Regions from separate parts of the Pseudomonas sp. GL_117 genome, predicted to be linked through region 1. Evidence: predicted binding sites of a transcription regulator. Region 1 holds the regulator's gene; each other region holds the start of a gene.
The links. The regulator sigma-54, encoded in region 1, starts transcription at its own class of promoters, with help from an activator protein. The targets are predictions, from matches to a motif close to ANTGGCATNNANNTTGCTNT.
Positions count from the first base shown of each region.

Region 2: flgB (flagellar basal body rod protein FlgB) is a predicted target of sigma-54. The motif match lies at 4,683-4,702, and genes of this name have one in related genera.
Region 3: glnK (P-II family nitrogen regulator) is a predicted target of sigma-54. The motif match lies at 5,260-5,279, and genes of this name have one in related genera.

Region 1 is NZ_CM174418.1:1,028,358-1,036,044, forward strand. Features, by position in the region: gene rapZ (RNase adapter RapZ) at 1-533, opposite strand, end outside; gene ptsN (PTS IIA-like nitrogen regulatory protein PtsN) at 536-1,000, opposite strand; gene hpf (ribosome hibernation-promoting factor, HPF/YfiA family) at 1,013-1,318, opposite strand; gene AC3ISR_RS04490 (RNA polymerase factor sigma-54) at 1,394-2,887, opposite strand; gene lptB (LPS export ABC transporter ATP-binding protein) at 3,072-3,797, opposite strand; gene lptA (lipopolysaccharide transport periplasmic protein LptA) at 3,797-4,330, opposite strand; gene lptC (LPS export ABC transporter periplasmic protein LptC) at 4,317-4,889, opposite strand; gene AC3ISR_RS04510 (KdsC family phosphatase) at 4,898-5,422, opposite strand; gene AC3ISR_RS04515 (KpsF/GutQ family sugar-phosphate isomerase) at 5,423-6,397, opposite strand; gene AC3ISR_RS04520 (ATP-binding cassette domain-containing protein) at 6,696-7,505, shown strand; gene mlaE (lipid asymmetry maintenance ABC transporter permease subunit MlaE) at 7,505-7,687, shown strand, end outside.
Region 2 is NZ_CM174418.1:4,697,931-4,705,617, forward strand. Features, by position in the region: gene AC3ISR_RS21280 (ribonucleoside-diphosphate reductase subunit alpha) at 1-271, shown strand, start outside; gene AC3ISR_RS21285 (hypothetical protein) at 367-1,512, opposite strand; gene flgE (flagellar hook protein FlgE) at 1,694-3,013, opposite strand; gene flgD (flagellar hook assembly protein FlgD) at 3,047-3,769, opposite strand; gene flgC (flagellar basal body rod protein FlgC) at 3,786-4,229, opposite strand; gene flgB (flagellar basal body rod protein FlgB) at 4,233-4,640, opposite strand; gene cheR (protein-glutamate O-methyltransferase CheR) at 4,973-5,800, opposite strand; gene AC3ISR_RS21315 (chemotaxis protein CheV) at 5,845-6,777, opposite strand; gene flgA (flagellar basal body P-ring formation chaperone FlgA) at 6,859-7,623, shown strand.
Region 3 is NZ_CM174418.1:5,983,385-5,991,071, forward strand. Features, by position in the region: gene dapF (diaminopimelate epimerase) at 1-99, shown strand, start outside; gene AC3ISR_RS27455 (DUF484 family protein) at 113-829, shown strand; gene xerC (tyrosine recombinase XerC) at 832-1,731, shown strand; gene AC3ISR_RS27465 (HAD family hydrolase) at 1,728-2,423, shown strand; gene sutA (transcriptional regulator SutA) at 2,618-2,953, opposite strand; gene AC3ISR_RS27475 (ammonium transporter) at 3,341-4,678, opposite strand; gene glnK (P-II family nitrogen regulator) at 4,713-5,051, opposite strand; gene AC3ISR_RS27485 (accessory factor UbiK family protein) at 5,475-5,738, shown strand; gene AC3ISR_RS27490 (YifB family Mg chelatase-like AAA ATPase) at 5,955-7,466, shown strand; gene glyA (serine hydroxymethyltransferase) at 7,457-7,687, opposite strand, start outside.

The sequences.
Region 1 (7,687 bases):
ATGCCGCGCTTGAAGCCAAACGACTCGACGAGGAATGCCGTACCCGGCTCGGGCTGGTTCAGCAGGCGCAGCTTGATGGCATCACGCAACTGGTACAGGTTGAGCCCGGTGGTGTTGATCTTGAGGTCGGCGAGGTCAATGATCGGCCCCAGCAACTTGGTTTCGTCCTCGATGGCTTCTGCCAGGGAACGATGGGGGCTGCTGAGGGGGTGGCGTCGACGGGTTTCAGAGAAGCGCTTTAGCAGGGTCTCTTCGTCGGCGTCCAGGTACAGCACATCGCAATGGATGTGCTTGGCGCGAACTTCCTCGAGCAGTTGCGGGAACCGCTCAAGGTGGCTGGGCAGGTTGCGGGCATCGATCGATACGGCCACCAGCGGTTGCGCCAGCTCGGTGTGGATCAACGCGCGTTCCGCGAGCTCTGGCAGCAGGCCGGCGGGCAGGTTGTCGATGCAGTAGAAACCACTGTCCTCAAGTACGTTGAGGGCGGTGCTTTTACCCGAGCCGGAACGGCCGCTGACGATGATCAAACGCATGATTACTGCCCGTTCTGTTCATCCAGGACTACCTGATACAGCGCCTCATTGCTGCTGGCACTGCGCAGTTTGTCGCGTACTTCCTTGCGGTCGAGCATGCTGGCGATCTGCCGGAGCAGTTCCAGGTGCGCATCGGTGGCGGCTTGCGGGACCAGCAGAACAAACAGCAGGTCGACCGGGGCGCCGTCGATGGCGTCGAAATCGATGGGAGCGTCCAGGTGCAGCAGGGCGCTGACAGGTGCCTCACAACTTTTGAGGCGGCAGTGGGGAATGGCGATGCCGTTGCCAAAACCGGTGGAGCCGAGTTTTTCACGGGCAATCAGAGCCTCGTAGACATCTTGCATCTCCAGGTCAGGCACTTCGCGGCTGATCAGGTTGGCAATTTGCTCAAGGGCTTTCTTTTTACTGCCACCCGGCGCGTTCACGAGGGAACGGCCGGGGGTCAGGATGGTTTCAAGTCGAATCATGGGTGGGGAGTGTTAGCGGCCTGTGCCCTGGAGGAGGCTCTGCTGCTTTTCCTTATGCTTTTTGATTTGGCGATCCAGCTTGTCGGTCAGGTCGTCAATGGCGGCATACATATCTGAATGCTCGGCATTGGCGACTACTTCCCCGCCGGGTATACGCAAGGTGGCTTCGATTTTCTGCTTCAGCTTTTCGACAGTCATGATGACTTGCACGTTGGTGATCTTGTCGAAATGCCCCTCAATTCTTTTGAGTTTTTCGCCGATATAGGCGCGCAGCGGTTCGGTCACTTCCAGTTGGTGTCCACTGATGTTGACTTGCATACAGCTTCTCCTTCGTTGCCAGTGCATAAAGCGGTGGGCAGGAATACCCACCACTGGAACGCTATGGCCCGCCCGTCACATCAAACGCTTACGCTCGCTGGAAGGCGCGATCCCGAGGGACTCGCGGTACTTGGCGACGGTTCGACGGGCGACCTGAATGCCTTGTGCCTCCAGTAAACCAGCGATCTTACTGTCACTCAATGGCTTTTTCTGATTTTCCGCGGCAACCAGTTTTTTGATGATCGCGCGGATCGCCGTGGACGAGCATTCGCCGCCTTCGGAGGTGCTGACGTGGCTGGAGAAAAAGTATTTCAGCTCATAAATACCCCGTGGGGTATGCATGAATTTCTGCGTGGTCACCCGTGAAATCGTCGATTCGTGCATGCCGACTGCTTCGGCGATGTCATGCAGCACCAACGGTTTCATCGCTTCGTCGCCATATTCCAGGAAGCCGCGCTGGTGCTCGACGATCTGGGTGGCGACTTTCATCAGGGTTTCGTTGCGGCTTTGCAGGCTCTTGATGAACCAGCGGGCCTCCTGCAACTGGTTGCGCATGAAGGTGTTGTCGGCGCTGGTATCGGCGCGGCGTACAAAGCCGGCGTATTGCGGGTTGACCCGCAGGCGTGGCACCGACTCCTGGTTCAACTCCACCAGCCAGCGTTCGTTGTCCTTGCGCACGATGACGTCAGGCACCACGTATTCGGCTTCGCTGGACTCGATCTGCGAGCCCGGGCGCGGATTGAGGCTCTGTACCAGTTCGATGACCTGGCGCAGGTCGTCTTCCTTGAGTTTCATACGGCGCATCAACTGGCTGTAGTCGCGGCTACCCAGCAGGTCGATGTAGTCGGTCACCAAGCGCTGGGCTTCAATGAGCCAAGGCGTCTTGGCAGGCAGTTGGCGCAATTGCAGCAACAGGCATTCGCTGAGGGTGCGGGCGCCGATGCCGGCGGGTTCGAACTGTTGGATCCGGTGCAGGACGGCTTCGATCTCGTCCAGTTCGATGTCCAGTTCCGGGTCGAACGCTTCGAGGATCTCCTCAAGCGTCTCGTCCAGGTAGCCCTGGTTGTTGATGCAGTCGATCAGGGTCACGGCGATCAGGCGATCGGTGTCCGACATCGGCGCGAGGTTCAATTGCCACAACAGATGGCTCTGCAGGCTTTCGCCGGCGGAGGTGCGGGTGGTGAAGTCCCACTCATCATCGTCGTTGCTGGGCAGGCTGCTGGCGCTGGTCTGGTAGACGTCTTCCCAGGCGGTGTCCACGGGAAGTTCGTTGGGAATGCGTTCGTTCCATTCACCTTCTTCCAGGTTATCCACCGTTGGGGCGGTTTCCTGATAGGAAGGTTCCTGCACGTCGGAATTGGGTTTTTGCTCGATGTTGTCGGCCAGCGGGTCTGCGTTATCGAAGTCGTCGCCTTCTTCCTGGCGTTCGAGCATCGGGTTGGACTCCAGAGCCTCCTGGATTTCCTGTTGCAGGTCCAAGGTCGACAATTGGAGCAGGCGGATGGCCTGTTGCAGCTGCGGTGTCATCGTCAGCTGCTGGCCCATTCTCAGGACTAGCGATGGTTTCATGGCAGGGGCTTAACACCTTATTCGCCGGCGCAATGCGCCATCCACGACAGGGCGCGTGAGCGCCAAACATAAGCAAATTATATGCCTGATGTCGGGGGCTTTGCCTAGAGCACGGTAACAATAAAAATCCGGAGGTTTTCATTGACTCCCGCGCATCTTGGCAGCGGCCGTGACACCACGGTGTTTACAGGCGGAACTCGTGACCCAGGTAGACTTCCTTCACCAATTCGTTGGCCAGGATCGTGGCGGCGTCGCCTTCGGCAATCAGTTGGCCATCGTTGACGATATATGCGGTTTCGCAGATGTCGAGGGTTTCACGCACGTTGTGGTCGGTGATCAATACACCGATGCCCTTGGCTTTCAGGTGGTGGATGATCTGTTTGATGTCGCCGACCGAGATCGGGTCGACGCCGGCAAACGGTTCGTCCAGCAGGATGAATTTCGGCGCAGTGGCCAGGGCACGGGCGATTTCCACACGACGACGCTCGCCGCCGGACAGGCTCATGCCGAGGTTGTCGCGAATGTGGTTGATGTGGAATTCCTGCAGCAGGCTTTCCAGCTCCTTGCGACGGCCATCACGGTCGAGTTCCTTGCGGGTCTCGAGGATCGCCATGATGTTGTCGGCCACCGACAGTTTGCGGAAGATCGACGCTTCTTGCGGAAGATAGCCGATACCGGCCCGTGCACGACCGTGCATTGGCTGGTGGCTGACATCCAGGTCGTCGATCAGGACGCGACCCTGATCCGCCTGGACCAGGCCGACGATCATGTAGAAGCAGGTGGTCTTGCCGGCGCCGTTGGGGCCGAGCAAGCCGACGATCTGGCCGCTGTCGATCGACAGGCTGACGTCGCGCACGACCTGGCGGCTTTTATAGGCCTTGGCCAGATGCTGGGCTTTCAGGGTTGCCATTACTCGGCCTTCTTCTTCGGCTGGATAACCATGTCGATACGCGGACGTGGCGCAGTCACCTTGGCGCCATTGGCGCGGCCGGCGTTGGCGATCTGTTTCACGGTGTCATAGGTGATTTTCTCACCTTCCGTGGAGTTGCCGTCCGGGCTGAGGACCTTGGCCTGGTCGATCAGGACAATACGGTTCTGCTGGGCGTGATACTGGATGGTCTTGCCGTAGCCCTTCATCGGGCCGCTGTCGGTCGGCGACTGCTTCTGCTCGAAGTAAGCCAGGTTGCCCACCGAAGTCACCACGTCAATGTCGCCATTGGCGGTACGCGTCAAGGTCACCGTGTTGCCGGTGATCTTCATCGAGCCCTGGGTGATGATCACGCCGCCGGTGTAGGTGGCGACGCCTTGCTTGTCGTCCAGTTGCGCATCGTCAGCCGAAATGTGGATCGGTTGCTGGCTATCGTTCGGCAGAGCCCAGGCGCTCACGCTTCCCAGTGCTGCGCCCAGACTGAGCAAAATAGGGAGAGTTTTAACGAGCCTCATACTGTCCTCTTACGTTCGATAGCAGGTGTATCCTGCTTTCTTTCAAATACGCTTTCATTCCCTTGCCAGTCGATACCCCGCCAGCGCCGTCGATTCTAACGTCTTGCTCGGTCTGCGCATATTGCTTCTGCGGGAATACGGTCATACGACTGCTGGTAATCACGGTGTCACGGTTTTTATCGTCGGTACGCGCGACGCGCACCGAGTCGATCAGTTCCACTTCGGTGCCGTCCGGGTTGACCTCGCCACGCTTGCTGGTGACATGCCACGGAAACTCGGTGCCACGGTAGATGTTCATGTCCGGGTTGGTCAGCAGGGTGACTTCGGTGGCCTTCAAGTGCTCGACCTTGTCCGATGTCATCTCATACTGCACCTTGCCGTCGGGCAGGAACTGGATGCTGTAGGCATTGGTGGCGTAATAGTCGATAGCCCCTTCGTCAACCTGCGCAACAGGCTGGTCGAGAAAGCGCTCCGGGCTGATATTCCAGTAGCCCACCGCCAGGAACAGCGCGGCGATGACCCCGAATAACAGGAAGTTGCGAATCTTTTTGCTCAGCATAAAACGCTCTATAGGTAGGCGGCGTGGGCCGCTTCAAGGCTGCCTTGGGCGCGCAGGATCAGCTCGCAGAACTCGCGGGCGGCACCTTCGCCGCCGCGGGCGGTGGTGATGCCATGGGCGTGTTCGCGAACAAAGGCTGCCGCATTGGCCACGGCCATGCCCAGGCCGACTCGACGGATCACCGGCAAGTCAGGCAGGTCATCGCCCAAATAGGCGACCTGCTCATAGCTTAGGTTGAGTTGGCCAAGAAGCTCGTCCAAGACCACCAGTTTATCCTCGCGGCCCTGATACAGGTGAGGAATCCCCAGGTTTTGTGCGCGGCGTTCCACAACCGGGGTTTTTCTGCCGCTGATGATCGCTGTTTGCACGCCCGCTGCCATCAGCATCTTGATGCCTTGGCCGTCGAGGGTGTTGAAGGTCTTGAATTCGCTGCCGTCTTCGAGGAAATACAGGCGGCCATCGGTCAGCACGCCGTCTACGTCGAAAATCGCCAGTTTGATGTTCTTGCCGCGTTGCAACAGGTCGCCTGTCATTTACATCACTCCCGCACGCAGCAAGTCGTGCATGTTCAGGGCGCCAATCGGGTGGTCTTGATGATCGACCACCACCAGCGCGCCGATCTTGTGGTCTTCCATGATTTTCAAGGCTTCAGCTGCCAGCATCTCGGGGCGAGCGGTCTTGCCGTGGGGCGTCATCACAGCATCTATGGTCGCGGTATGGATGTCGATGGTGCGGTCCAGGGTGCGACGCAAGTCGCCGTCGGTGAATACCCCGGCCAGTTTGCCGTCGGCTTCCAGGATCACCGTCATGCCCAGGCCCTTGCGGGTCATTTCCATCAGCGCGTCCTTCAGCAGCGTGCCGCGCTGGACGTGGGGCAATTCATCGCCCGAGTGCATGACGTTTTCCACTTTCAACAGCAGGCGACGGCCCAGGGCGCCCCCTGGGTGGGAGAACGCGAAGTCTTCGGCGGTAAACCCGCGCGCTTCCAGCAACGCCACGGCCAGCGCATCACCCATGACCAGGGCGGCGGTCGTGGAGGAGGTCGGCGCCAGGTTCAGTGGGCAGGCCTCGTGGGCCACATGCACGTTGAGGTTTACTTCGGCAGCCTTGGCCAATGTCGATTCGGGGTTGCCGGTGATGCTGATCATCTTGATGCCCAGGCGCTTGATCAGCGGCAGCAGCGTCACGATTTCGTTGGTGGTGCCGGAGTTGGACAGTGCCAGGATGATGTCATCCTTGGTGATCATGCCCATGTCGCCGTGGCTGGCTTCGGCCGGGTGCACAAAAAATGCGGTGGTCCCGGTGCTGGCCAGAGTGGCGGCAATCTTGTTGCCGACGTGGCCGGATTTGCCCATGCCGACGACGACAACGCGGCCCTTGCTGGCCAGAATCATCTCGCATGCGCGTACGAAATCTGCGTCGATATGCGCCAACAAGCCTTCTACGGCTTCAAGCTCGAGGCGGATGGTGCGTTGTGCGGATTGAATAAGGTCGCTGGATTGGCTCATGTCTGAAATCGTATAGCCTGACGAAAAGTCGGCGATTATAGCGGTAATGAGCAATTCCCTCACGCAAGTTCGTCAGGGTTTGTTCGTGATGCGGGTGAGATTCATCTTAAGCAACGGTTTTTCCCTGTCTTCAGTCTGAACAAGCACAGTTCCGGCCTTGGGCGCGTTGTACCAGCAGTGATATAGTTCGCCGCCAGTTCGGTCCGCCCAGCCCATGTGGCTAACTATTGCACGAGCGTTGCAAACGTTTGGCGCAAACGTGGTGTCTGAGTGAAAGGCTGCATCCCAAGGAGTTTAGATGAGTGCCGATAACGCCTACGCGGTCGAGCTGAAGGGTCTTACCTTCAAGCGCGGGACGCGCAGCATCTTCAATAACGTCGATATTCGCATTCCACGCGGCAAGGTCACGGGCATCATGGGGCCTTCCGGTTGCGGCAAGACCACCCTGTTGCGCCTGATGGGCATGCAATTGCGCCCGACTGCCGGCGAAGTGTGGGTCAACGGCCAGAACCTGCCGACGTTGTCGCGCAGCGACCTGTTCGACGCGCGCAAGCACATGGGCGTGTTGTTCCAGAGCGGCGCACTGTTTACCGATCTTGACGTTTTCGAGAACGTCGCCTTCCCGCTGCGGGTCCATACCCAACTGTCCGACGAGATGATTCGCGACATCGTGTTGTTGAAACTGCAGGCCGTAGGGCTGCGCGGTGCCATCGACCTGATGCCCGACGAGCTGTCGGGTGGCATGAAACGTCGTGTCGCCCTGGCGCGGGCTATCGCCCTCGATCCGCAGATCCTCATGTACGACGAGCCTTTTGTCGGCCAGGACCCTATCGCCATGGGCGTGCTGGTGCGGTTGATCCGCCTGCTCAACGACGCGCTGGGCATTACCAGCATCGTGGTTTCCCATGACCTTGCAGAAACCGCGAGCATCGCCGATTACCTCTATGTCGTCGGCGATGGCCAAGTGTTGGGGCAGGGTACGCCTGAAGAGTTGATGAACGCCGACAACCCGCGCATTCGCCAATTCATGACCGGCGATCCCGACGGCCCGGTGCCATTTCATTTTCCGGCAGCGGACTACCGCTCGGATCTTCTGGGGAAGCGTTGATGCGCAAGACTTCACTTATCGAGAAGGTTCGCCTTTTCGGTCGCTCGGGCATCGACATCATCGAAGTGCTCGGCCGTTCGACGATTTTCCTGTTCCATGCCCTGTTGGGGCGCGGCGGCATTGGCGGCGGTTTTGGTCTGTTGATCAAGCAGTTGCATGCGGTGGGCGTGATGTCACTGGTG
Region 2 (7,687 bases), 2.6 Mb from region 1:
GTCCCTGAACCTGTACATCGCCGGCGCATCGGGCAAGAAGCTGGACGTGACCTACCGCATGGCGTGGTACCGTGGCTTGAAAACCACTTACTACCTCCGTGCCCTGGCCGCGACCAGCACCGAGAAATCGACCATCAACACCGGTAAGCTGAACGCGGTTTCCAGCGGCGGCAACCACGGTGACGATTCGGTTCTCGCCGCGCCAGCCGGCCCGGCACCAGTGCCAAAGGCTTGTGCGATTGACGAGCCAGATTGCGAAGCCTGCCAATAAGCTGAGGCGGTCCCGGGCGTGAATGCCCGGGATTGATAAACCCGATAAACCCCGACTGCATAGGGTTTATCGGTTTTTTTTGTTAAGCGCTGCAGTCAGATCAATGCGTACGCGATGCCTTCCTGAGGTCTGCCTCCTCTGCGCCCCCACAACTCGACACGCCCTCCAATAACAGCCATTGCGTGCCCGTTGTAGGCCACCACCCCTAGTTGACCATTCGCGAGCTCATTGCTCGTGCTTACACGGTAACGGCCTTTGTAACCAAGGCGGTCTAGCGCCTCATGGGGCATTTCACCGTTGTTCAGGCTTTGCATCGCATGTCGAAAGCTGCGCTTGGCATCGTCGGGATTGTCATCCAGACCATTACCCTCAATCTGCGCACGCTTGGCACTTGCCGCATACAGAAAGATGCCGGTTCTCAGCAGTTGTGGATCATCCCCCTCAAAGCCCGCATATTCTGCGGCCTGCTTCAATTCGTCTCTGGAAATAAAACAACGGAATTTATCCGGCATCGTGACGTCAAAGCCGTCGGCCGTCTCGGTGACATTGTCGAAGATGTCCTGAGGGTCCTTGCCGCGATGCATTATCAGCGCCTTGCAAGCTGCAACAGTCACACAGGTTCCAAAGTATTTCTGGTAGAGACCACTCCAGATGTTACCAGGCCCGAACTCTGTACTGGGTTTCTCCCCCGGTTTCCAGCCGCTGGTCGTGTAGTCGTAAAAGCGAGCCCCCGTGGTAGGCGGAATATTGGACATCGGCTCCGAGCCACCAAAGTCTCTTGGGTTGACAATGCGGCGACCGCCGCCACCACCACCACCACCACCACCACCACCACCACCACCACCACCGCCGCCGCCGCCGCCGCCACCACCGCCACCGCGGTTATCAATCGGTGGAGCTGGTGGTACGTCATCTGGAAACATATTCGGGAACAACGCTTTCAAGAAAGCGAGCCAAGCCTCAGAAGCATTCTTCAGCTCCTCGATGAGCTCTTTGAACCTTTTCTCGCCGAGCGACTTTCGCAGTTCATTGAGTTTGTCACGCAAGTCCTGCTCGAGCTGATTCTTGGAGGTTTTTTGGGCGTCCTCCAACGCCTTGAGCAGGTTCGAAAGGGTCTGTTTATCGGTCTCTACTTTCTGAGGATCGTCGGTCTTGTTCTGATCTTTTCCGAAACCACCCGCATAGTTATTACGACTGAATCCCCCCCATGACACCTGGGCCGGCACGCTGCCTCTTAACATATACCCCCCCCTCAATGAGCCCCCTGTTGATCTCATGGGTAATGAAAAGGGCGTAGCCAGTTCCAAAATAAACCGTGTCAAAAATCGGATTTATGCGCGGGAAAAACGAGCTCGGCACAAGAAAAATCTGCAAAAAAAACCCCTCATCGAGGGGTTTTTCTTCACCATTTACAGGTCAGCATCACGTCATCTGAATGATGGTCTGCATGATGGTGCTCTGGGTGGAGATGGTCTTGGCGTTCGCCTGATAGTTGCTCTGGGCCTTGATCAGGTCCACCAGCTCATTGGTCAGGTTGACGTTGGAGTTCTCCAGGGAGTTGGCCACGATCGAACCCAGGGTGCCGGTTTGCGGGGCGTCGTAACCCGGCTGGCCCGATGCGAAGGTCTCTCTCCAGGTGGTGCCGCCCGATGGCTGCAGGCCCTGTTCGTTGTTGAAGCTGGCCAGGGAGATCTGGCCGATGGCCTTGCTCTGCTGGTTGCTGAACGTGGCGAACAGTACGCCGCTGCCGTCGATTTTCAAGCCAGTGATCTGGCCGGTGGCGTAGCCGTCGGTGACCGGCGGGTTACGGTAGCTGGCGGAGTTGTACTGGGTAATGTTGCCCATGTTGACGGCGATCCCGTCAGGGTTGGCTTTAGCACCGTTTTTCTGCCACAAGCCGTTGACCATGCCGCCTGGAACCCAGTCGTCAACGGTCATTGTGGTGCCAGCGACATTCGGCGCAACAATAGTCTTGAGTTTGCCGGCTTCGTCAAAGGTCAGCGTCGACGCGACAGGCGCCGTCACGCCGAATGGGTCGGAACCGCTGATGGCAGTACCGTCAGGGTTGCGGCCGTCGATCAAGGTGTAGGACTTCCAGACGTTGGAGCCCGTCTTGACCATGTACTGCACCATCGAGTGGGCGTTGCCCTGGGTATCGTAAAGCGTGGTGGAGTACTGGGTGTTGAAGCTGTCGGTCTTGGTAGGATCAAACGGGTGTGCCGTCTGGTCGATCGGCAGGTCCGACGAATTCAGGTTACTGGTGGAATCCACCTTGGTGGACGCCTTTGGCGGCAGGCTCGACAGGTTCAGTTGCAGGTCGACCAGGCCACCCTTGACGATCTTGCCATTGTCATCCGCCGCATAGCCTTGCAGGCGCGAGGTGCCAGTGTTGTTGGTGATGTAACCATCTTTGTCGGCACGGAAGGCGCCGCTACGGGTGTATTCCAGCGAGCCGTCGCTGCCCTTCTGTACGAAGAAGCCGCCGCCCTGGATCGCCATGTCCAGCACGCCGCCGCTGTTGTTGACGTCACCCTGGGTGAACTGCTGGGACACCGCCGCCAGGTTCACCCCGTTGCCGATGCTGTTCTGGCCGGTACCCAGTTTGGACGCGGCGTAGATGTCCGCGAATTCCGCACGGGACGATTTGAAGCCAGTGGTCGCGACGTTGGCGATGTTGTTGCCGGTCACGTCCAGTTGTTTGTTGGCCGCATAGAGGCCGCTAAGGCCGATGTTAAAAGACATGCTTCTCTCCCTTTCTGCCGTATTTAGCCGGCTCTATGTACCGATAGTCTGAATTTGCGACAGCTTGACGCTGCCCATGCCGCCCGCCAGGTTCAGCAGCATTTCGCCGCCGGTCTTGCTCAGGGTCACGCTGGTGACCGTGGCTGGCAGCGAAGTGCTCAAGGCAACGGCGTCGCCCTTGTCGTTCTTGGTGGTGGCCGCGAAGGTGTAGGTGCCCGCTGGAGCAACCTCGCCCTTTTCGTTCTTGCCATCCCAGATAAAGTCGGAAGTGCCGGCACTCTGGGCGCCCATGTCGATGGTGCGTACCACGTTGCCGTCTTTGTCGGTGATCTTGATGGAGACGTTGCCCACCGCCGAAGTCACCGCGACCGAACCGGTCATGCTCTTGCTCGTATCCACCAGGGCCTTGTCGGTCTGGGTGATGATCGAACGCCCCACCAGCGACGAAGCCTGCAGCGCTTGCGACGAGCTGAAGTTGCTGGAGATCGCATTCACCGAGTCGTTCAGCGTGTTGATGCCTTCCAGGCTGCTGAACTGCGCCAGCTGGGCCACGAACGCGCCGTTGTCCTGAGGCGACAGCGGGTTCTGGTTCTTCAGCTGAGTCACCAGCAATTGCAGGAATGCATCCTTGCCCAGGGACTGGTTGCCCGTGGCAGCGGTGGCAGCGCTCGCAACATTGTTGGTGGCAGTGTTGACCTTCGTGTTGAAAAGGTTCTGCACCGCTGTATTGGTTGATGTTGTATCAACGATAGCCATTATTCGGCGCCCCTTATCACTGACCCAGGGTCAGGACTTTTTGCATCATGGTTTTGGCGGTGTTCATCATTTCCGCGTTGGTCTGGAACGAGCGACTGGCGGAAATCATGTCAGCCATTTCCTCGACCACGTTGACGTTGGGGTAGTACACGTAACCCTTTTCGTTCGCGGCAGGGTGGTTGGGTTCGTAGCGGGCTTCGAGGTTGCTCTGGTCTTCGACCACGCCCAACACCTGCACGCCGGAACCTGCGGCACCCTGCTCCTGGAACAACGAGTCGCTGCCGCCGTTCTGACCGGCCTGGAACATGGTGGCGAACACTGGGTGGCGGGCGCGGTAGGTCTGGTCAATGCTCGACGACACGGTTTCGGCGTTGGCGATGTTACTGGCGACGGTGTTCAGACGCGTGGTCTGGGCGCTCATGCCACTACCGGCAATATTGAAAACACTGGACAGGGACATGGCTTACTCTCCACGCAGGGCTGACATCAGCCCTTTGAATTTGCTGTTGAGCAGGGTGAAGCTGGCCTGGAAGTTCACCGAGTTCTCGGCGTAGGCCGATTGCTCCAGCTGGGCGTCGACGGTGTTCTGGTCGATCGACGGCTGCATCGGCGTGCGATACAGCAGCGACTCGTCCCCACTGCTCAGGCCTTGCGCTTCGATATGACGGTTGTTGGTCATGTTCAAGGCGAAGGTGCCGTTCTTGTTCTTGTCCTGCTGTGCGGCGAGCACGGCGGAGAAGTCCAGGTCCCGAGCCTTGTAGTTCGGGGTATCGGCGTTGGCAATGTTGTTGGCCAGGACTTCGGCACGCTGGGCGCGGAAGCCCAGGGCTTGTTCGTGGATACCGAGCGCTTTATCGAAGCTGATGCTCATGGCGGAAACCTTTAGGCTGACCTGCTTTTCGTTAACAGGGTTATAGCAAGGTGTGTGCCAATTCTTCGAAGGCCCGTGTTTCAGGGCTTTGCGGGGAAGTTGCCGGGCGGCAATGCCAGAAAAGCGGCAATGGGTTTCCGCGTGGTGCCAGTAAAGCGGCAATGGGGTTTGCCGCTATTGAGAGGATTGCCGCAAAAACAACTGTGGGAGCTGGTTTGTGTGGGAGCTGGCTTGCCTGCGATGCAGACACCTCGGTACTTCAGTGATACAGAGGTGATGCTATCGCAGGCAAGCCAGCCCCCACACAAGCCTGGCTCCCACGTTTTTGATGCTTACTTGGCCTGGTAGATGATCCCAGGACTGCACTGCACCATCTGGTAGTGATCCGGCAGACCGTTCAGCGCCTCGGAAGCACCCAGGAACAAATAGCCGCCACGCTTGAGCGTGCCATGGATGCGCAACAGGATGTCTTTCTTCACTTCGGCCGAGAAGTAGATCAGCACGTTGCGGCAGAACACCATGTCGAACTTGCCCAGGCTGGCGTAGCTGTCGAGCAGGTTGAACGAGCGAAACTCCACCCGGTTCTTGATCGGCGCCTTGACCGCCCAACGCCCTGCCCCTTTCGGCTCGAAGTAACGTTGCAGGCGCTCCTGGGACAAGCCACGGCCCAGCGCCAGGCTGTCGTATTCGCCGGTCTTGCAGTTGGTGAGCATGGTGCCGGACAAGTCGGTGGCGACGATCTGCGCACCGGCCTTGAGCTGGCCCATGTTGGTCCGCTCGAACTCATCGATGGACATCGAGATCGAATACGGTTCCTGCCCCGAGGAGCACGCCGCCGACCAGATGCGCAAGCGCTGGCCCGGGCTGGCCTTGATGGCCTCCGGGAGCACTTTGCTCTTGAGCACTTCAAACGGGTAGGTATCACGAAACCACAGGGTTTCGTTGGTGGTCATGGCATCGACCACCATTTCCTTGAGCCCGCTGCGCGGCTGGCCCTGGATACGCTGCACCAACTCACCCAGGGATTTGATGCCCTGCTGTTCCATCAGTTTGTTGAGACGGCTGGATACCAGGTACTGCTTGTTTTCACCGAGCAATATGCCACAGGCTTTTTCCAGGAAGACCCGGAACTGTTCGAAATCCAAATTACCCGTAGACAATGATACCGCCTCTTAAATCGTGTGACCGCCAGGGGCAAATGCCCCTAGCCGTGATCTGCTGCCTTGATCCGGTCGACTACCCGGTTTGCCAGGTCATCAGGGCGGAATTTGGCCAGGAAGTCATCGGCACCGACTTTCTTGACCATCGCCTGATTGAATACGCCTGACAATGAAGTATGCAGGATGATATGCAATTTTTGCATGCGTGGATCGTTGCGGATCTCGGCCGTGAGGGTGTAGCCGTCCATTTCCGGCATCTCGATGTCGGAAATCATCATCAAGAATTCTTCTTCCGGCTTCTTGCCGTCATCCACCAGCTTGCGCAGGTAATCCAGGGCCTGGCGGCCATCATTGAGCGCCACCACCTCAACACCGATGGTTTCCAGGCAACGGGTCACCTGTTTGCGCGCCACCGACGAGTCGTCCACCGTCAGCACACGCAACGAAATTGCCTTGTGTGCGGTTTCAGCGTCGACCACACCCACCGAAATCGATTCCGAGGTCGGCGCCACTTCGGCGAGGATCTTCTCCACGTCGATGATTTCCACCAACTGGTTATCGACCCGCGTCACCGCCGTGAGGTAGTGATCGCGGCCGGTGCCCTTGGGCGGTGGATGGATCTCTTCCCAGTTCATGTTGACGATGCGCTCCACCGAGCGCACCAGGAACCCCTGGGTCTTGGTGTTGTACTCGGTAATGATCACGAACGGGCTTTCGCGGTCCTGCAAACCGGACGAACCAGTGGCGAGGGCCAGGTCAAGAATCGGGATGGTCGCACCACGGATGTTGGCGACGCCACACACCACCGGGCTGGACTTGGGCATGATCGTCAGCTTGGGACATTGCAGCACCTCCCGCACCTTGAATACGTTGATGCCATATAGCTGTTTGCCATCCAGGCGAAAAAGCAACAACTCCAGGCGATTCTGCCCTACCAGCTGTGTGCGCTGGTTTACTGAATCCATTACTCCTGCCATGCCCAGACTCCTACGCTAAAACCTTCGAGGGTGCGACGCGCACCCAACTCTAAACGGCACGAGCTTTGCTAATTATTGGCTATGGATATTAAAACGACAGTTTCCCGACGCCTTCAATTACCACGGTACAGCAGATTGCTCTGCGTCTCGCTGGCATTGTTCGCCCTGGGCCTCAACAGCGCGGCCCGCGCGGACAACGTCACCTTGCCTGATCTACTTATCGGCGTCACTCAGGGGTTTCTTGAGTTCACTGTAGAAGATTATCTGGCAACCACACAGACACCGGGGCGTTATGAAATCCAAGTCAACCCATTGGACCCGCGTTTGCGCATGCCAATGTGCGACAAGGAATTGACAGCCACCCTGGAAAGTCCCGCCCAACCCATTGGTCGCGTGACGGTCAAAGTGCGCTGCGAAGGCGCGTCACCCTGGACGGTGTTCGTGCCGGCGCAGGTCAAACTGTTCCGCGATGTGGTGGTGGTCGCCCGCCCACTGAAGCGCACCGGCATCATCGGTCTCGACGATGTTGTACTGCGTGAACGCGACATCAGCCTGATCAGCCAGGGCTACCTCACCTCCGTGGACCAGGCCGTCGGGCAGAAATTGACCCGACCAGTGGTCACCGACCAGGTCATTACCCTGGTGCATCTTGAGCAGGCTGAAGTAATTCGCAAGGGTGATCAGGTGGTTATTTCCGCGAGCAGCGGTGCGTTGCAGGTGAAAATGCCAGGGGAAGCGCTGTCCAACGGCGGCATGAGCGAACAGATACGGGTAAAGAACCTCAACTCCAATCGAGTGATCAAGGCGCGGGTGACAGCCCCGGGGCAAGTCGAAGTGGCTTTATAGATCACTGGTATCGGGCGCCGGCTTTTTCTACACTGTGCGTCAGACGTCAGCGCGCGCAGGTTTA
Region 3 (7,687 bases), 1.3 Mb from region 1:
CCCGGCGGACGTCTGTCCATCGAATGGGCAGGCCCTGGCCACCCGGTACTGATGACCGGGCCGGCCTCGCGTGTATACGAAGGACAGGTCCGTCTATGAGTGAGCCCAGCCAATGACCGATAAGCCTCAAGTACCCGCACAAGCATCCCCGAGCGACAGTCTGGAGGCCGCTGCCGTCGCGGCGTACCTTGAGGCTAATCCGGACTTCTTCGTCGAACACGAGGAGCTGCTGCCGGCCTTGCGCATCCCCCACCAGCGCGGCGACACCGTGTCGCTGGTGGAGCGGCAGATGAAGATCCTGCGCGAGCGCAACATCGAAATGCGCCACAAGCTCTCGCACCTGATGGACGTGGCCCGCGACAACGACCGCCTGTTCGAGAAAACCCGCCGCCTGATCCTCACACTGATGGACGCCACCAGCCTGGAAGAAACGGTGATCGCCGTGGAAGACAGCCTGCGCCAGGATTTCCAGGTGCCCTTTGTCAGCCTGATCCTGTTCAGCGACAACCCGATGCCGGTGGGGCGCTGGGTCAGCGGTGCCGAAGCACAGACCGCCATCGGCGGCCTGCTGTCCGAAGGCAAGACCATCAGCGGCACCCTGCGCGAGCATGAGCTGGACTTCCTGTTTGGCGCCGAACAGCGCAAGCAGATCGGCTCCACTGCCGTCGTCGCCCTCAGCCATCAAGGCCTGCATGGCGTTCTCGCCATCGCCAGCCGCGACCCGGCGCACTACAAAAGCTCGGTGGGTACGTTGTTCTTGACCTACATCGCCGAAGTGCTGGGCCGCGTCCTGCCGCGTTTCACCACCGCCCTGCGCGCGGTGCGCTAGGCATGGAACGGCAACTGGACGCTTACTGCGCTCACCTGCGCAGCGAGCGCCAGGTGTCGCCCCACACCCTGGAAGCCTATCGGCGCGACTTGAACAAGGTCCTGGCGTACTGCGAAAAACAGCAGATCGCCAGCTGGAAGGCCCTGGACATCCAAAGCCTGCGCAGCCTGATTGCCCGCCTGCACCAGGCCGGCCAATCCTCGCGCAGCCTGTCGCGCCTGCTGTCGGCGGTGCGCGGCCTGTATCACTATCTCAATCGCGAAGGCCTGTGCGAGCACGACCCGGCCAATGGCCTGTCACCGCCCAAAGGCGAGCGACGCCTGCCCAAGACCCTCGACACCGACCGCGCCCTGCAATTGCTCGACGGTGCGGTCGAGGACGACTTCCTGGCCCATCGCGACCAGGCGATCCTCGAACTGTTCTATTCCTCAGGTCTGCGCCTGTCGGAACTGACCGGCCTGAACCTGGATCAACTGGACCTGGCGGACGGCCTGGTGCAAGTGCTCGGCAAAGGCAGCAAGATCCGCGTGCTGCCGGTGGGCCGCAAAGCCCGCGAAGCCCTGCAACTGTGGCTGCCGCTGCGGTTGTTGACCAACCCGGCGGACGACGCGGTGTTTGTCAGCCAACAAGGCCGACGCCTGGGGCCACGTGCCATCCAATTGCGCGTCAAGGCGGCGGGCGAGCGTGAATTGGGCCAGAACCTGCACCCGCACATGCTGCGCCACTCCTTCGCCAGCCATTTGCTCGAATCATCCCAGGACCTACGCGCGGTGCAGGAACTGCTCGGCCACGCCGACATCAAGACCACGCAGATCTACACCCACCTGGATTTCCAACACCTGGCAACGGTGTACGACAGCGCCCATCCACGGGCCAAACGCATCAAGGGCGGCGACTCATGAGTATCAAGCTGATCACCTTCGACCTGGACGACACGCTCTGGGACAACGTACCCGTCATCATCAGCGCCGAAGCGTCGATGCGTGAATGGCTGGCGACCCACGCCTCGAAGGTCGGCGACTTGCCCCTGGAGCATTTCGCCAGCCTGCGCCAGCAGGTGCTGGAGCGCCATCCGGAGCTGAAGCACCGCATCAGCGTGCTGCGCCACCGGGTGTTGATGCATGCCTTTGAAGAGGCCGGTTATCCACAGCCCGAGGCCACACAAATGGCCGATGTGTGTTTTGAGGCGTTCATTCATGCGCGTCATCAGCTCACCCCGTTCCCTGAAACCGAACCGATGCTGCAAGCGCTGCGTCAGCACTTCCTGCTGGGGGTAATCACCAACGGCAATGCCGATGTGCAGCGCGTTGGCCTGGCCGACTACTTCCACTTTGCCCTGCGCGCCGAAGACATCGGGATTGCCAAGCCAGATGCGCGATTGTTTCAGGAGGCTATGAAGCGCGGCGGCGTGGAGGCCAGTGCGGCGGTGCATATCGGCGATCATCCAGGGGATGACATTGCCGGGGCGCAGCAGGCGGGTTTGCGGGCGGTGTGGTTCAACCCGACGGGCAAGGTGTGGGATGCAGATAAGCGCCCGGATGCCGAGATTCGTAACCTGGCGCAATTGCCAGAGTTGCTTCGCGGCTGGCAGTAAAAACGCAGATCAAACCTGTGGGAGCGGGCTTGCTCGCGAATGCGGTGTGTCAGTCAGCACATCCGTAACTGACAGACTGCATTCGCGAGCAAGCCCGCTCCCACATTGGGTATGCGGTGGGCCTTAGGAAATTATTCCAGACATGAAAAAGCCCGCAGCGACGGCGGGCTTTTCTTACAAGCAAGTGGCTGACCTCAGATAGGTCGGCTGCCGTACTTGTTATCCGGCTTCTTCGGTGGATCCGCCACCACGTTGGCCTCGACTTCCTGCACTTTGCCGCCTTTGGCGAGGAATTCTTCCATCGCGCGGGCCAGCGCATCGCGCTCTTTGTTCTTGGCTTCAACGCTCGGCAGTTCATCTACCGAAACGGCGGCCTTGGCTTTGCCTTTGGCCTTGGGAGCAGCAGCGTCGTCGCCACTGTCATCGACCTCGTCGGCACTGCCATCATCCGCTGCAACTTCAAGACCTTCATCGGTCTCGTCGTCATCACCTACTTCGAGGTCGTCGTTTTCCAGATCATCGTCGCTCATGTTCTACCTCATGACTTGCGAAAAGCAGATTAGTTATAGCCCAGCTTCATCCCCTGTCGAGGCCGCTGGAAAAAAATCAACATCCACCGGATAACCAGTGGCTTATGCCCCATCACCGTGCAAGATGGCGAGGACTTTACGAGCACCGCCGTGTTCACGCTGCTCGCCGGATAAATACAGTTCTGCGCCCATCGGCGCGCATTCTAGCGCGCTCAGGGAAAAAACAAAGTGCCGAATACGCCTACATGCCTGTAAGACATTCGCATGCTTGAAAGTGGCTTGTGTGCCCCATCACAAACACAACGCAAAAACCGTTACAGCGTTGAGACACTGAAAAACGCCAGGCAAAAAAATGCCCGGCAAGCCGGGCATCTTTTTTCCGCGTACTTACAAGTTGTAGCCGCGTTCGTTGTGTTGTGCCAGGTCGAGGCCGACAGCCTCTTCCTCTTCGGTAACCCGCAGGCCCATGACCATGTCCAGCACCTTGAGGATGATGTAGGTCACGATCGCCGTGTAGATCACGGTGAAGCCGACACCTTTGCACTGGATCCAGACCTGCGCAGCAACGTCAGTCACGGTGCCGAAGCCGCCCAGGGCTGGCGCTGCGAACACACCGGTCAGGATTGCACCGACGATACCGCCGATACCGTGCACACCGAAGGCGTCCAGGGAGTCGTCGTAGCCCAGCTTGCGCTTGAGGCTGGTAGCGCAGAAGAAGCAGATCACACCGGCCACCAGGCCGATCACCAGGGCGCCCATCGGGCCCACGGTGCCTGCGGCTGGCGTTACAGCAACCAGGCCGGCCACGACACCCGAGGCAATGCCCAGTGCGCTTGGCTTACCATGGGTGATCCACTCGGCGAACATCCAGCCCAGCGCCGCAGCAGCGGTCGCGATCTGGGTGACCAGCATCGCCATACCGGCGGTGCCGTTGGCCGCAGCGGCGGAACCGGCGTTGAAGCCGAACCAGCCCACCCACAGCATGGCCGCGCCGATCAGGGTGTAACCCAGGTTGTGCGGGGCCATCGGGGTGGTCGGGTAGCCTTTGCGCTTGCCGAGCACGATGCACGCCACCAGGCCAGCCACACCGGCATTGATGTGCACCACGGTACCGCCGGCGAAGTCCAGCACGCCCCAGTCCCACAGCAGGCCACCGTTACCGCTCCAGACCATGTGCGCGATCGGCGCATAGACCAGGGTGAACCAGATCGCCATGAAGATCAGCATCGCGGAGAACTTCATGCGCTCGGCGAAGGCACCGACGATCAGCGCCGGAGTGATGATCGCGAAGGTCATCTGGAAGGTGATGAACACCGCCTCGGGGAACAGTGCCGCAGGCCCGGTGATGCTGGCCGGGGTCACGCCCGCCAGGAACGCCTTGCCCATGCCGCCGAAGAAGGAGTTGAAGTTGACGACGCCCTGCTCCATCCCGGTCGTATCAAAGGCGATGCTGTAGCCGTAGACGACCCACAGGATGCTGATCAGGCCGGTGATGGCGAAGCACTGCATCATCACGGAAAGAATGTTTTTGGAGCGCACCATGCCGCCGTAGAACAGCGCCAGGCCTGGAATGGTCATGAACAGCACCAGCGCGGTGGATGTGAGCATCCACGCCGTGTCGCCGGAATTGAGGACTGGAGCAGCCACTTCGTCTGCCGCCATGGCCAGGCTTGGCATTACGATGGACAACAGGGCTCCTAGCCCTGCGAATTTACGCAGAGTCATATTGTTTTCTCCTGGGGCGTTGGGGTTTGGCGGCTTAGATTGCGTCGGTATCGGTTTCGCCGGTACGGATGCGAATAGCCTGTTCCAGATTGACCACGAAGATCTTGCCGTCACCGATCTTGCCGGTGTTGGCCGCCTTGGTTATCGCCTCGATAACCCGGTCAAGATCCTTGTCGTCAATGGCGACATCAATCTTCACCTTCGGCAGGAAATCGACTACGTATTCCGCGCCGCGATACAGCTCGGTGTGACCCTTCTGCCGACCGAAGCCTTTGACCTCAGTAACGGTAATGCCCTGCACGCCGATCTCGGACAACGACTCGCGTACATCGTCCAACTTGAACGGCTTGATGATGGCAGTGACTAGCTTCATGAAAACTCTCTCCCGAATTGGTGGACTTGCCCCAGGAAAACAAACCCGTCTCAAGTCTAAGCGCAGTGCCTGGCTTTGTAACGCATCGTCTCAACGGCAGTTGCCATTGCGACACCAGCGAACCACTGGTGACGAAACCTGTACCCCTGATCCGTCGGCGCACTGCATTCGTCACAGCGACTGCATCAGTGCATGGGTCATGATCGTCTAAGCAGAAACCTTGCCAGCTCCGTAAAAATCACTGAAATCAGTCCTTTGCCCACTTTTGCCCACCGTCGGGGCTTTTTGGCGGCTGTATTGCGCACAAAAACAGTGCGCCGCCGGACGGCACGTTGCGCGAAAAGCGTGCGCCCCACGCAGTGAAAAAGACTATAGACGCTGCGTGATACACTGCCGGCCAACAGTTATTCCGGAATATTTCCCATGCTCGCGCCCAAAGATCTCCTCGACGCCCTGAGCGGCCATGCCTCTCGCCTGTTCAGCGGCGACACCCCGCTGCCCCGCAACGAAATCGAAAGCCAGTTCAAGGCGCTGCTGCAAAGCGGCTTCAGCAAGCTCGACCTGGTGAGCCGGGAAGAGTTTGACAGCCAGATGGTCGTGCTGGCCCGCACACGTGCGCGGCTGGAGAGCCTGGAAGCGAAGGTCGCCGAACTGGAAGCACGATTGACGCCGCCATCTGCTGAATAAACGCGGCCCATTGTGGGAGCGGGCTTGCTCGCGAAGGCGGGGTGTCAGTCTCCGAGTTTATTGACTGACCCACCGCCTTCGCGAACAAGCCCGCTCCCACATTTGGCCCCGTCGCTCTCTGGATACGTTCTGTAAAACCTCCCGCCATCGATAGTTTCACTCCTCGTCTACCCTTGAAAAACCCGCAGGATGCGGCCCCCATTTCAAGGAACGAGCATGTCCCTCGCCATCGTCCACAGTCGCGCCCAGGTCGGCGTCGAAGCCCCTTCCGTCACCGTTGAAGTGCACATGGCCAATGGTCTGCCGTCCCTCACCCTGGTGGGCTTGCCCGAAACCGCGGTCAAGGAAAGCAAGGACCGCGTACGCAGTGCCATCCTCAACAGCGCGCTGCAATACCCGGCCCGGCGCATCACCCTCAACCTCGCGCCCGCCGACCTGCCCAAGGACGGCGGGCGGTTTGACCTGGCGATTGCCCTGGGAATCCTCGCGGCCAGCGTGCAGGTGCCGGCGTTGATGCTCGATGAGGTCGAATGCCTGGGTGAACTGGCCTTGTCGGGCGCCGTGCGGGCGGTCAAGGGCGTGTTGCCGGCGGCATTGGCCGCGCGCAAGGCTGGACGCACCGTGATAGTGCCGCGGGCCAATGCCGAGGAAGCCTGCCTGGCGTCGGGGCTGAAGGTGATTGCAGTGGATCATTTGCTGCAAGTGGTGGCCCATCTGAACGGGCACCAGCCCATTGAGCCCTACAAGTCCGATGGTTTGTTGTACCTGAACCGACCTTACCCGGACCTGAGCGAGGTACAGGGCCAACTCGCCGCCAAGCGCGCCTTGCTGATCGCCGCCGCCGGCGCGCACAACCTGTTGTTCAGCGGCCCGCCGGGCACCGGCAAGACCCTGCTTGCCAGTCGCTTGCCGGGCCTGCTGCCGCCGCTGAGTGAGCAGGAAGCCCTGGAGGTCGCCGCGATTCAATCGGTGGTCAGCCTGGAGCCGTTGAGCCATTGGCCCCACCGGCCGTTCCGCCAGCCGCACCATTCGGCATCGGGGCCGGCGCTGGTCGGCGGCGGGTCGAAACCGCAGCCAGGGGAAATCACCCTGGCGCACCACGGCGTGTTGTTCCTGGATGAATTGCCGGAGTTCGACCGTAAGGTCCTGGAGGTACTGCGCGAGCCCCTGGAGTCAGGGCATATCGTCATCTCCCGCGCCCGCGACCGGGTGAGTTTCCCGGCGCGCTTTCAACTGGTGGCCGCGATGAACCCCTGCCCCTGCGGCTACCTGGGCGATGCCAGCGGACGCTGTCGCTGCACGCCGGAACAGATCCAGCGCTATCGCAACAAACTCTCCGGCCCGCTGCTGGACCGCATCGACCTGCACCTGACCGTTGCCCGGGAAGCCACCGCATTGAACCCCACGCCACAAAGCGGCGACAACACGGCCACCGCCTCGGCGCAGGTTGCCCAGGCGCGGGAGCGCCAACACAACCGCCAGCGCTGCGCCAACGCCTTCCTGGATTTGCCCGGGCTGCGCCGGCACTGCGCGCTGTCCAGGCCGGATGAAGCGTGGCTGGAAAGCGCGTGCGAGCGTTTGACCCTATCCCTCAGGGCCGCCCACCGGCTGTTGAAAGTCGCCCGCACCCTGGCAGACCTGGAGTGTGTGGACACCATCACCCGCCCGCACCTGGCCGAAGCGCTGCAATACCGGCCAGTCGCCTGCGGCCAGGCCGATCAACGGTAGACCGGGTGACGCCGGCACAGCGCAATCACCTGTTCGCGCACATGATGGGCGACTTTATCGCTGTCATCGCGCTCCATTGCGTCAAGCACGTCGCACAGCCAGCCGGCCAACTGTTCGCATTCGAATACGCCGAAACCACGGGTGGTGACGGCCGGCGTGCCAATGCGCAGGCCCGAGGTCACAAACGGCGAACGTGGATCATTGGGCACCGAGTTCTTGTT